One region of the Gordonia sp. PDNC005 genome, then DNA from elsewhere that is predicted to be linked to it. Evidence: riboswitches for the same ligand, from Rfam matches in the RefSeq annotation. Region 1 holds a riboswitch; each other region holds the start of a gene.

Region 1 (4,554 bases):
GGCCATGCGGTCGGGCACCTTGATCACCGTCGCGACGTATCGGAAACTCGGCGGCATCACCTCCGCCATCGCGGACACCGCGGAGGACGCGTGGGCGACGATCGCACCGCAGGACCACGACGCGGCCCGCGCACTGCTGCTGTCCCTGGTGCAGTTCGGTCCACGTGGAGTCCCTCTGCGGGCGTGGGCCTCCCTCTCCGACCTCCGGCGCCGCTTCCCAGACCGTGCCGACCGGATCGTCGACGTGTTCGCCGACGCACGGCTCATCACCGCGGGAACGTCGGTGACGTTCATTCACGACGCCGTTCTCACGGCATGGCCGCGGCTGGCCACCTGGATCTCCGACGACGCGGACATGCTCCGTTGGAGCCAGCGCCTGGCCGACGACGCCGCGACGTGGGCCGACAACAACCGCGACGCCGACCTCCTGTACTCGGGTGGGCGCCTTGTCGAATCGTTGGAGAACGTCGAGAAGCTCGGTGAGCTCCGACTGGACGTGCTGCCGCCGAGCGGCCTCGACTTCATCGACGCGTCAGTCCGACGTCGGCGTCGCCTCAAGAGCCTCCAGATCGGAGCGGTCGCTCTCATCGCGATACTCGCGCTGGTCGCAGGAATCGCCGCAGTCACGGTCAACCGGCAGGCGGGCGACCTCGAAGAACAGCGCAACTACGCGGAACACAACGCGCTGCTCTCCGACATCGATGGACTCGTGTCGTCCGACCCGTCGACGGCGGCGCGACTTGCGCTCGCCGCGGACCGCAGGTTCCCCGACGATCCCGCGATCCACACCCTGCTGACGTCGGCGGCGTCGACACCGCTCGCGGTCACCCTCGCCGGTCACAGCGCGCCCGTCTACGACGTCGCGTATTCACCGGACGGCTCGCTGCTCGCGTCGTCGAGCAACGACCGCACCGTGCGGATATGGCGACGGACCTCCGAAGGCACGTCGCCCTTCGTCCAGATCGCGGTGCTCGGCGGATTCGACAACTTCGCCACCTCGGTGACCTTCTCACCGACACTGCCGCTGCTCGCCGCGTCCAGTGGAGACGGCGCGGCCCGGCTGTGGAACATCTCCGATCCGGCCGCACCACGCAAGGTCGCCGAACTGCGGGCGGGAAGCGGAACGTCGTATCTCACTCGATTCAGTCCTGACGGCAGATGGTTGGCGACCACCTCCGACGACGGGACGCTGGCGGTCTACCCCATCGCCGACGCGATGTCGGCGCCGTCCGCGCCCATCGAACTCCGTAGTCACAGTGGTCCGGTCCGGGCGGTCGCGTTCGACTCCTCGAGCCGACTGCTCGCGTCCGGCGGCGACGACCAGACTGTGCACCTGTGGCGGGTGACCGGCGACGACGTCGTCTCGGCGGGTGAACCGATCCGCGGATTCCCGAGCATCACGCACTCGTTGGCCTTCCTGCCGGGGAGCGACGTGCTTGCGGTGTCCGGGGACAGTCCGACGATGACGTTGTGGAACGTCGCCGATGCCGCAGCTCCTCGAATGGAGAACTCGGGGCTGGCGGGCGTGACCGCGGGCTCGTGGTCGATGGCCGCCGATCCGAGGTCGCCCCTCATCGCCCTCGCCGGAGTCGACGGGGTGGTCCACGTGTGGAACGTCGCGTCCACGGCCTCGCCGCCCATCGTGTGGGATCTGCAACGGTCTGCCGCACGCGGTTCGATGCGCACCTTCAGTGTGGGTTTCAGCCCGCGCGGCGGTGAGCTCTCGGTCGGTCGATCGGACGGCGGAATCGACGTCTGGCGTCTCCCGACTCAGGCCACCCCCGATCGGGCGGCGGTCATCTCCGGTATCGCGCAGAGCCGCGACGGCGACGTGGTCGCGACAGTGGGAAGCGACACGCGCCTCAACGTCTGGACACGACACGACACGATGTGGCGCACGCGGGGCTCCGTCGGCACGGAACGCCGCGTGAACGACCGGCCGAGTGTCGCGATGAGCGACGACGGGAAGCTGGTCGCCACGGCCAACAACAACGGCGGATCGATCGAGCTGTGGGACATCGCGGATCCGGATCGGCCCCGGTTCGCCTCGCGGATACGGACGGACACGCGGTACACGTCCGTCATCGACTTCGTCGCGGGTCGACATGTGTTGGTCGGGGGATCGTCCGACACGGAGATCGCACTGTGGGATGTGGCCGACGCCGCCGCGCCGACGATGATCGGCGATCCCGTCGGTGGTCCGACCGACCTGATCACGGCCATCGCCGTCGACGCCTCGGGCAGTCGTGTCGCGATCACGTCCGACGACCGACACGTTTACGTGTACGACGTAGCGACCCGCAAGCGAGTGCGCTCCATCGCGGTAGGCACCGCGGCGAGCGACGTCGTGTTCGATCCGAGAAGCGGGTCGATCCGTGTCGCCGCAGACACCTTGACGCAATGGAGCCTCGACGACGGCTCGCTCATGTCGCGTATCGACGTCGACGATCCAGACCAGCTGTCGGTCATGGGGCGGGACACCCTTCTGATCGGACGAGTGCCCGCAGCGTGGTGGCCTACCGGATCGATGACGACGGCGACCTCTCCGACCGCAGGGTGGTGACCCCGGTGTTCGGCGGCTCTCGGGCGCCGACCGCGCGGTGGAGGTTCCCGGCTGTCACCGCGGAAGCGTCCGGGTTCTTCCTCACCGCCGGGGAGACCACGGGTCTGCTGTACGCCCAGTCACTCGATCCCGCCGGCGGACGCGAATGGATCTGCGCCGTCACCGCACCCCTGAACGAGCAGGAGGCCGACCGACATCGTGTCGCCGAGGGCGACGACGTCTGCTGATCCGCGCGCCGTTCGGCCCGCACTGATTAATTGGGCCTCACCTGCGGATCCGAGTCGGTGCACGCGTTGGTGCGATTGCCGCAAGTGATTGTGCCGCTTACGTTCTCACCAGCACAGAATTCATCACGAGCGGCTGAGAGACTGGCTCTTTGACGCCGCAGCAACCGGTGGGGATCGCCCACTAGGTGCTAATGCCAGAGACGATGAACGATCTCGACGTCCCCGCAGCCCGGGACTCGAGTCCGCTTGGCCGTCACCTGTCCAGGTGCAGCCGCTCGTGATCGATGCATGTGCCGTCCGCACCACACTGCGGACGACGACACACGAATCGAGTCCGGTTGCCGCCGGACAGGGGAGGGGCACAGATGACGACCACACTGAACGCGCCGCACACCAGTGGCGCCGAGCAGGAACACAACCGGGTGGCGACGACGACCGTCGCCGACTTCTCAGCAGATCACCTGCTGCGCCTGCTGAAAGGTGACGTCTACGCCGTGCGCGTGCGTGGACTCGTGACTGGAGAGGCGCTCGCCGGGCTTCGCGAACGCTTCGTCGGACGCGACGATCACGGTCCTCTCGCCACGGACCCGCAGTTCCGCCGCATCGGGCATGCGTTCTCCGAGGTCGCGCCGACCGATCAGAGCCGATACTTCGCCGACGCTGCGACACACCGGAACCGTCTGCGAGAGATCGCGGCACCGTTCCAGTACCCGTCCGACGCGGTGCGGATCCTGCTCGACGAGGCGTGGCCGACAGGGACCACACTGCTCACGTCGGAGAGTCAGAAGTTCTTCGCAGGAGTGGCGCGTTACCAGCAGGCCGGAGTCGATCTGGAACCGCACACCGACAACATCGCGCGGAACTTGCCGGACGACGACCTCGGCATCCGACGGCAGTTGTCGGTGAACGTCTACCTGGATGTTCCGGACAACGGTGGCGAGTTGGAGATCTGGGACGCCTACCCGACCGAGAACGACTACCGGGAGCTCTCGGGTGAGCGGGTGTGGGGCGTGGACCGAGCCGCAGTCGGTGAGCCGGCGCTCGTCGTCCGACCGGGAGTCGGGGAGGCGATCTTCATCGATCCGCGACGCGTGCACGCGGTTGCGCCGTCTCACGACCGACCGAGGGTGACAGTCGGGCTGTTCGTCGGTGTCCGAGGCCAGGACCAGCCGTTGGCGGTGTGGAGCTGATGACACTCGCCATCACCGCGCCGGTCGGCTCGACGTCGCACAAGGCGGCGTTCGACCTCAAGGGCGTGCAATACGAATACGAGGGCCGATCGACGATTCTGCTGGTCAGCGTCGGCGCCGACTACCACGAAGGGGAGAAGTTCGGCGCGACCGTCGACCTCCTGAACAGGAGCGGGTTCTCGCGGGTGACGGTCGCCGTCGCGGACACGCTCCAGCGCCATAACCTCGATGTCCCGCCGGGTGAGGCCTACCGGCTTTCGCGTCGCCGCGGTGATCAGTGGATCGCTCGGAACCGCCCCCTTCTGGATCTGCTCACCGCGGACGTCGACGTCCTGCGTTGGGACACCGCACTCAGCGACCCCGCGTACCCGCATGCGCTCGACGAGGTGCGGACAGCGTACGAGACGAACTCGGCCTACGCGGCGGCGATCGATTCGACGATCGACCGATTCGTCTCGCGTCGCGGGGACGACATTCCCGACGAGGAGCGAATCCGCAACGGCTGCCGCACCTACCTCCTCGAGGAGGTGCCTATCATTCAACCGCTCTGGGCGGAGCAGGGATACGACTACGT
Region 2 (4,554 bases), 1.0 Mb from region 1:
TGGTCGGGGCGACGCTGCCGGTTCTGGCGATGGTGCTGGTTCCCCTCCCCTGGCGCAGCGAGTCGACGATCGTCGCTGCGCTCGCATCGTTGGTGGTCACCTCGGTGATCATCGCCCGACGCGGCTACGCCAATGCGACGAGGACCGCCCTGCGATCGCTGATGATCGGCGGGGCGGCCCTCGCGCTCGGCTATCTGCTGGGTGACTGGATGATGTGATCAGCCGCCGATCGGAAGACTAACCGTGCCTTTGCGGGCGTCGGCCGTGCCCGGGGCCACTTCCACGGTCACCGACGGCGCCGTGGTCGGCGCCTGATCGAGCAGAACTGAGTTTCCAGGGGCGTTCGAGCCCATCAGGCCCGTCGGATCGAGAGCGATGTAGAGCAGCTTGCGACTGTCGATCATCGGCACTGTCGTCTCCACGTGGAGGAGCTTCGTGCTGGGGATCAGCGCGTCGTCGACCGAAGGGTTGTCGGTCATTCCGATCCCGAGGTCGACGCCTACTGTGAGGTCGTTCTTGGTTCCCCAGTTGCGTTCCACCTGGACTCCGACCGCGCCGGCGACAACGGCCTCGACACCGACCGACAGGTTGCCGCTCGACGAATCCGGTCCCCCGCCGATGAGCGGGCGCATCTGCGCGATCGTGACACCGGGCGCGAGGTCGAGCGGCGCCCGGTTGTCGACGTAGTCGGCGGCATCGCCGAAGATGTTCGTCTGGCCGGTGAGTGCGTGCTCTGCTCGCGCGAGCAGCGACGTGGACGACGGCAGCGGAGTCACGCAGTCGTCCGTCGCGCCCTGCTGTTCACATTTCAGGCCGCCCCACTTGGCCTTGTCGGTCGGGTCGTGGTTCATCCGGCCCGGGTAGTAGCCGTGCTTGAGGAAGTACCCGAGGAACGAGTCGGCGGCGCCCACCGGATCGAACAGTGGGTCGGGGACGTCGCAGATGCCGTCGCCCTCGGTGCAGACCTGCTTGACCGGGATGTCGCCGAATCCGCCGTCGCGCGGCCCCGACATCGTCAACCCCGGGATGAAGCCGATGAGTGCGTTCTCGACGCCGGTGCTGTTCGGGCGGCCGACCCGGCGGGGATCGGAGTACAGCTCGCCGGACAGTCCGGCGCGTGAGATCTGATTCCCCTTCTGACGGCCGTTCGCCACGTCGGACAGGACGTCGCCTGCAACGCGGGCGCCCTGCGAGTAGCCCGACACGACGACCGGCTTGCCCGGGCAGCGCTGCTGATACTCGCTGATCGCCGACTGCGTGGCTGCCTTGCCGAGTGCGACGTCGTCGTCGTAGCTGATAGGGCCGAGCGGCCACAGGGACGTCGGGTAGTCGACGTACTGCACCTTGTAGCCGCTGTTGAGGTATCTGGCACCGACACCGGTGACGCCGCCGGTCGGGACGCCGTGCCCGTTGCGCGGCGCGTTCGTTCCGGCGACGACGATGGCGGCTCCATTGCCACAGGTGTCAGCGGACGCCGTTCCGGTTCCGAGCGGCGCGAAGGCGACAGCTGCGGTGAACGACAAGATGAGGAGAGGGAGGGAGCGCGTCTTGGTCACCAGGAGATTCTCAGGTAGCTCTGAGGATTCTGCTCAGTGAGAAGGCACTCCTGGCACAGAGTTGCCGAGACCGACACCTGGCGACATCCGCCCGTCACGAGTTTGTTGCATCGCGTTTTCCAGCGCGACGAAAGAAAGGGTTGCCTTACCTTGGTGAATGCCGAGTTCGTCAAGGAAGCGATGCGGCCGCGCGCGTATCTATGAGGTGCATCACCAACGTGTCCGGTTGGCACGGAAATGCACTCGCCGGTGGCCTCGACCACCGCGCCGCACCTGAGTCGGAGTGCTGTCGAACGGCGCGCAAATGCCCGATAACACAGGGCCGTCGCCGAGCGGAAGACTTTTGCTCCGACGGGTTGCGGCCGTACCCGCCCCTGCTGGTCGGTGATATATCCTGTGCAACAGGTCATGAGCATCAGCGACAAGCCCCGGCTGGCTGATCGGCAACCCTCCTCCGCGGTGGGGTGCTCCGGGTGATGACCTGGTCGCGGCGGACTTCGTGTTCGCCCGCGGCAAGCGCGGGTCCGACGGTCGGACCCACAAGAGCGGGCCACGGCCCGGCCGACCACGAGAAAGTGAATGACGTCCCATGTCTGACGCCACAAGCTGGAGCTTCGAGACCAACCAGATCCACGCCGGTCAGGTGGTCGACTCGACCACCAACGCCCGTGCGCTGCCGATTTACCAGACGACGTCGTACGTCTTCAACAACACCGACCACGCCGCGAATCTCTTCGCGTTGGCCGAGCCCGGCAACATCTACACCCGCATCATGAACCCGACGCAGGACGCCGTGGAGCAGCGCCTCGCGGCCCTCGGTGGCGGCGTCGCCGCGCTCCTCGTCTCGTCGGGCCAGGCGGCGACGACCTACGCGATCCAGAACATCGTCGAGAACGGCGGCCACGTCGTCTCGAGCCCCCGCATCTACGGCGGCACGTACAACCTGTTCCACTACACGCTGCCCAAGTTCGGCATCGAGGTCTCGTTCGTCGAGGACCCCGACGACCTGGAGTCCTGGAAGGCTGCCATCAAGCCGAACACGCGCGCCGTGTTTGCCGAGACCATCTCGAATCCGCACAACCAGGTCCTCGACATCGCTGGTGTCGCAGGCGTCGCGCACGACAACGGTCTGCCGCTGATCGTCGACAACACTGTCGCGACCCCGTACCTGCTGAACCCGATCGAGCACGGCGCCGACATCGTCGTCCACTCGGCCACCAAGTACATCGGCGGCCACGGCAGCGCCATCGGCGGCGTCATCATCGACGGCGGCAAGTTCGACTGGCGCGTACAGCGTGACGGCGTGGACCTGTTCCCCGGCTTCACCACACCCGACCACAGCTACGGCGGCGTTGTCATCGCCGACCTCGGCGCCCCCGCCTACGCCCTCAAGGCACGCATCCAGCTGCTGCGCGACACCGGTTCGGCCATCGCACCGTTCAACGCCTTCCTGTTGGCGCAGGGCATCGAGACCCTGAGTCTCCGCGTCGAGCGCCACGTGTCCAACGCACAGAAGGTCGCCGAGTTCCTCGAGGAGCACGAACAGGTCACCTCCGTCTCGTACGCGGGCCTGCCGTCGTCGCCGTACTACGAGCGCGCGCAGAAGCTGCTCCCCAAGGGTGCGGGCGCCGTGATCGGCTTTGAGATCGCCGGTGGCGTGGATGCGGGCAAGGCGTTCGTGAACGCGTTGACCCTGCACAGCCATGTCGCCAACATCGGCGACGTCCGCTCGCTCGTCATCCACCCCGCGTCGACCACGCACAGCCAGCTGTCTCCCGAAGAACAGCTCGCCGCGGGTGTCACGCCGGGCCTGGTCCGTCTCGCCGTCGGAATCGAGGGAATCGACGACATCCTCGCCGACCTGACTGAAGGGTTCAAGGCCGCCAAGTGATTTCGGTGAATGTGGAGGGCGCCCGGTGTCGGTGATCGTCGACCCGGCCGCCACGGCTTTCGACTCCGACTGGGCTTCCCGCCCGGACGGATCGGATGTCGCCGTGCGCATCGGCGACCTGACCCTCGATTCGGGGGCCGGGCTCGCCGATGTCACTGTCACATTCCAGAAGTGGGGTACACCCAACGCAGCCGGCGACAACATCGTCCTGGCTCTGCACGCCCTCACTGGCAACTCGCATGTCACCGGCCCCGCCGACGCTCGGTTCTCGATGACCGGCTGGTGGGACGGACTGATCGGGCCCGGCGGTGCCGTCGACACCGACGAATGGTGCGTCGTCGCACCGAACGCGATCGGTGGCTGCTACGGCTCCACCGGTCCGGGTTCCATCGCACCCGACGGTCGGGCGTGGGGCTCCCGCTTCCCGCGACTGACAGTCCGCGACCTGGTCCGCGCCGAGAGCATCGCGTTCAGCGCTGTCGGGATCACGCGCTTCGCTGTTGTAGCAGGTGGGTCCATGGGCGGTGCGCGCGCTCTCGAGTGGACTGTCACGCACTCCGACAAGATCGACGCAGCACTCATTCTCGCCGTCGGGGCCCGCGCGTCAGCCGATCAGATCGGAACCCAGACAACTCAGATCGCAGCCATCAAGGGCGACGCGGACTGGCAGGGCGGCGACTATTACGGCACCGACCGCGCTCCGACGACCGGCATGGGCGTCGCCCGCAGGGTCGCGCACCTGTCTTACCGCAGCGACCGCGAGCTCGACGAACGATTCGAGAACCTCCCACAGGGCGATGAGAATCCGCTGACCGGCGGCCGCTACGCGATCGCCAGCTACCTCGAGTATCAGTCGGAGAAGTTGAAGTCACGCTTCGATCCGGGCAGTTACGTCGCGTTGTCCGAGGTCCTGAACAACCACGACGTGGGACGCGGCCGCGGCGGCGTCAAGGCTGCACTCAATGCCTGCACGGTGCCCACCGTCGTCGGTGGCATCGACTCCGATCGCCTGTACCCGCTGTACCAGCAGGAAGAACTGGCGGCCGAGCTCGGCAATTGTGTCGGCGGGCTCCGCGTGGTTCATTCCAACGCAGGCCACGACGGTTT
Region 3 (4,554 bases), 1.7 Mb from region 1:
GGTCGGCCGGTCGGGCCTGCGACTCGCGCCATGCGGCGGGATGCCAGCCTGCGCCGTCGAGGGCGACGGCGAGATGCAAGTGATCAGTCATGGTGTGGGCTCCTCGTGTGCGTCGGAACGTCGACGCGTCAGAAAGTCGTAGGGGGATTGAGCTCGGAGCGCTCGATCTTGTTGCCTGGGACCTGCCACTTGTCGAAGATCTTCTGGTAGTCGCCGGTCGTGATGAGTTCGTTGACGGCGTCGACGATCGCGGGTGCGATGGGCGAGCCCTTCGCAGAGATGAAGCCCACCGGCGACTTGTAGATCTCGCCGAGATACCGCGTGTGGGGGATCCTCGACTCTGCATACTGCAGGGCGAGCGACGGCCCGAAGTAGAGGTCGAGCTTGCCGTTCTGCAGCCCGAGGGTGATCGGTGCGGAGTCGGTGAAGTATTGGACGGTCCAGTCGGGCTTGCCGATCTTCTTGCACGCGTCGGCGTTCTGTTCGAGCAGAGTCTGGAACGACGATCCCGGCGCGGTGCCGATCCGGTACCCGCAGGCGTCGCTGATCTGAGTGAACTTGTCCTGTGTCACCTTCTCGGTGCCGAGGAACCCTTGTCCGTCGGTGACGAAGGTCGCGAAGTCGACGACCTTCTCCCGGTCCTTCGTCACACTGAAGTTGGCCTGGCCGACCTGGTAGCGGCCGTTCTGAATGCCGGGCAGGATCGACGGGAACGTTCCGTACTGGTAGTCGGCGGTGAGGCCGAGCACCTTTGCGACGGCGTCGGTGAGGTCGCGGTGGAGACCGACGGGCCGGCCGTCGACCTCACCGCCGATGGGCAGGGATGCGAGTCCGGGAGTCTTGATGGTCCCGATGGTGAGCTTGCCGGATGCGCGAACGTCGGCGGGCAGCTTCGCCGCGATGGTGTCGACCTTCGTGATGCCGGACACGACGTCTTGCGTGGGCACGGCGGGTGCGGTGCCGCCAGCATCGGTGCTCGGGTCGTCGGACGAGCCGCAGGCGGTCAGGGTGATGGATGCGGCCGCGAGAAGGGCCGTCGTAGCCGCAGCGAAGCGGACCGAGCGGCGGCGGGAACGTGATGTGGGCATGGTGGAGCCTTTCGAGGAGGGGGGAGTAGGGGAGACGGGTGGGGTTCAGAGAACGGCCGACACGAAGGACCGGGTCCGTTCGTTGGCTGGTGAGAGGAGCACGTCGTCGGGCGGCCCGGACTCGACGATCGTCCCGTCCTCGAGGAACACGACGGTGTCGGCGACCTCTCGGGCGAAGCCCAGTTCGTGAGTGACGATCAGCATCGTCATGCCATCGGCGGCGAGGTCGCGGATCACCGACAACACCTCTCCCACGAGCTCGGGGTCGAGTGCACTGGTCGGCTCGTCGAACAGCATCAGGCTCGGCCGTTGTGCCAGGGCCCGGGCGATCGCGACGCGCTGTTGCTGACCGCCCGACAGCTGGCGCGGGTACGAGTCTTCGCGCCCGGCGAGCCCGACCCTCTCGAGCAGTTCCGAAGCATGACGCAGCGCATCGCGTCGCGACTGGCCTGCGGCGACGGGACCTTCGATGATGTTCTGGGCCACGGTTCGGTGTCCGAACAGGTTGAACTGTTGGAAGACCATTCCGATTCGCGCCCGCTGTGCTGCGATCTCGCGAGACGGACGTTCGCGGAGGCGTCCACCGACGTGCCGATATCCGATGATGTCGCCGTCGACCTCGACGAATCCCGCGTCGGGTTTCTCGATGTGATTCACGGTGCGGAGCAGTGTCGACTTGCCCGATCCCGACGGACCGAGGAGCACCGTGACTTCGCCTTCGTTGACGTCGAGGTCGATGCCCCGCAACGCCGGGTGTGCTCCGAACGATTTGGTGAGTCCACGCACGCGGACCAGCGGGCGGCTCATGCCCTGCCTCCAACGGTGCGGCTCTGAAGAGTGCCGAACAGTGGCAGGTTGTCGCGGAACGTTTGAGCGAACGACGACGGCTGCTGTCGACGACGGCCGCGGTTGTAGTGGCGTTCGACGAAGTACTGGCCGATCGACAAGATGGTCGTGAGGATGATGTACCAGACCGTCGCTACCAGGAGCAGCGGGATGACGAGGTAATTCTGCTGGTAGATGAGCTGGGTCGAGTACAAGAGATCCTCGACTGCGATCACGCTCACGATGGATGTGGCTTTCAGCAGTCCGATCAACAGGTTTCCGGTCGACGGGACGATGGCGGGCATGGCTTGCGGCAGCACGATCCGCCAGAAGATCCGACCCCGGTTCAGGCCGATCGACTGCGCAGCTTCGGTCTGGCCCTCCTCTACCGACAGCAGTCCGCCGCGAACGATCTCGGCGGAGAACGCAGCGACGTCGAGTGTCAGAGCGATGAACGCCGCGACCACCCCGGTGATGAGCGTGGCCGTGTCGAATGTGACGAAGCTCGGACCGAACGGGACGCCGATCGAGAGTTGGGGGAACAGCGACGCCAATTGGAACCAGAACAACAGCTGGACGAGGGGCGGGACAGACCTGATCAGCCAGACGTATCCGAAACTGATCGACGACAGGACCGGACTCGATGAGAGCCGCATCGCTGCCAGCAGGACGCCGAGCACGAAGCCCACGACCATGGTCGCGGCCGTCAGCCACAGGGTCAGCCAGAGGCCGTTGAGGACAGACGAACTCGCGAAGTAGTCACCGACGACGTCCCACTGGAATCGGTCGTTGGTGACGAGCGTGTGCACGAACATCGCGGTCAGCACGAGCACAACGCCGGTGCCGACCCACTGCCACGGATGGCGTGCGCCGACTACCGGCGCGGCGAGGAGATCATCGTCGCCCGGACGGCTCACGGGGCCGACCGATCCGGGAGACGACGGGGATATGACAGCAGTCACGGGGGAGTCCTTACTGGGTTTTGCGCTTACCGAAGCGCAGGGAGCGCACGGTCGGGTTCTCACCTGGAGCACCCCGCCGCAGAGTGGAGGGTTGCCGGCCAGCAAGCCAGGGCTTGTCGCTGACGCTCGTAACCGGATACGACCGTAAGCCGAGAGCGGACGAAGACGGAGACTAAGGCGCACGCTGAGTCGAATAGCTGCCGGATCCTCAGTCGCAGAGGTACATTCGCCGTGGTCTCCATTCCGTGCCGGCGAGCGGGAACGCGCGTAACTTGAGGACATGACACCCGAGCCGCATCACGATTCCGAAGCGATCGCGCGGGCGATCGCAACGCCGATGGTCGACCGGATTCGCGTCGACGACACTGGCCGATCGGCCACCGAACCACTCCGTGACGACATCCGCTTCCTCGGCGGACTGCTCGGCGAGGTGATCAGATCCCAGGCCGGAGACGACGTGTTCGACCTGGTCGAGGACTCGCGGAGGGATGCGTTCGGCATCCGCTACCAGGACGTGTCCCGCGATGAACTCGCGGAGCGGTACACCGGCAGAGACGTGTCGGAACTGATGCCGGTGGTCCGGGCGTTCACCAACTTCGCACTGTTGGCCAACCTCGCCGAAGACCTTCACCGCGAGCGACGGCGACGGATTCATCTGATCGCCGGGGACCCGCCGCAGGCATCGTCGCTCGGAGCGACGTTCGCCCGACTTGCCGCTGCCGGTCTGGAGGACGAGCGTGTGCATCGGTTGATCGCCGACGCCAACGTGGTCCCCGTGATCACCGCTCATCCGACCGAGACTCGCCGCAAGAGTGTGTTCGACGCGCAGAACCGCATCAACGAACTCATGCGAGTCCGCGGGCGGACCGAATTGACCGCCGACGAGGAGTCGACGATCACTCGGGAGATCTCCCGCCACATCCTGATGCTGTGGCAGACGGCGCTCATCAGGATGCGACGCCTGACGATCAGTGATGAGATCACCACCGGCCTCCGCTACTACGGCGCCTCCTTCTTCGACGTGATCCCGTCGTTGAACAACGACGTCAGGAGATCGCTGCAGGCGACGTTCCCCAGCGCACGACTCGACACGTCGATCATCACGATGGGCTCGTGGATCGGTGGAGACCGCGACGGCAACCCATTCGTCACCGGCGACATCGTGACCGAGGCGACATCGGCGGCCGCGGCCACCGCCATGCGGCACCACCTGGACGAGCTGACCGCCCTGCATCAAGAGCTCAGCATGTCGGTGCGCCTGATCAGTGGAGTGACCGACGAACTGACGGACCTCGGAGCGGGGTACGCGCCCGAGACCCCGGACGGCGTGGACGACGAGCCGTTCCGGTCGGCCGTGACCGCGGTCAGGTCACGGCTGCTGGCGCGGGCGGTCGTCACTCTCGGCGACGACGTCGTGGCGCCTGCCGACCGACCTCTCGCGGCAGAAGCGGAGCCGTACGCCGACGCGGCGGAGTTCCTGGCCGACCTCGACGTGATCGACGCCGCCCTGCGGGCGGTCGTTGACGACGCCATCGCCGACGACCGTCTCGCGGCTCTCCGCGAGGCGGTCCGCACCTTCGGGTTCCACCTGTCGGGGCTGGACATGCGGCAGAACTCCGAGACACACGAAGAAGTGGTCGGCGAACTGCTCGCGTGGGCCGGGGTGTGCGACGACTACG

Evidence for each region. A riboswitch is a leader RNA that binds a small molecule or an ion and turns the genes downstream of it on or off. The one in region 1 is predicted to bind S-adenosylmethionine.
Region 2: another riboswitch for S-adenosylmethionine. It lies ahead of JVX90_RS04285 (bifunctional o-acetylhomoserine/o-acetylserine sulfhydrylase); the one in region 1 lies ahead of JVX90_RS19895 (2OG-Fe(II) oxygenase).
Region 3: another riboswitch for S-adenosylmethionine. It lies ahead of JVX90_RS07695 (amino acid ABC transporter permease); the one in region 1 lies ahead of JVX90_RS19895 (2OG-Fe(II) oxygenase).

Annotation. Positions count from the first base shown of each region.
Region 1 covers NZ_CP070351.1:4,137,639-4,142,192, forward strand. Annotated here, with positions in the region: gene JVX90_RS19885 (AAA family ATPase) at 1-2,563, shown strand, start outside; gene JVX90_RS19890 (hypothetical protein) at 2,509-2,790, shown strand; SAM riboswitch class I at 2,908-3,000, shown strand; gene JVX90_RS19895 (2OG-Fe(II) oxygenase) at 3,156-3,980, shown strand; gene JVX90_RS19900 (tRNA-dependent cyclodipeptide synthase) at 3,980-4,554, shown strand, end outside.
Region 2 covers NZ_CP070351.1:895,887-900,440, reverse strand. Annotated here, with positions in the region: gene JVX90_RS04295 (VIT1/CCC1 transporter family protein) at 1-218, shown strand, start outside; gene JVX90_RS04290 (PE-PPE domain-containing protein) at 219-1,556, opposite strand; SAM riboswitch class IV at 1,961-2,081, shown strand; gene JVX90_RS04285 (bifunctional o-acetylhomoserine/o-acetylserine sulfhydrylase) at 2,146-3,447, shown strand; gene JVX90_RS04280 (homoserine O-acetyltransferase) at 3,473-4,554, shown strand, end outside.
Region 3 covers NZ_CP070351.1:1,612,834-1,617,387, forward strand. Annotated here, with positions in the region: gene JVX90_RS07680 (LLM class flavin-dependent oxidoreductase) at 1-91, opposite strand, end outside; gene JVX90_RS07685 (transporter substrate-binding domain-containing protein) at 129-1,088, opposite strand; gene JVX90_RS07690 (amino acid ABC transporter ATP-binding protein) at 1,134-1,895, opposite strand; gene JVX90_RS07695 (amino acid ABC transporter permease) at 1,892-2,875, opposite strand; SAM riboswitch class IV at 2,893-3,009, opposite strand; gene ppc (phosphoenolpyruvate carboxylase) at 3,156-4,554, shown strand, end outside.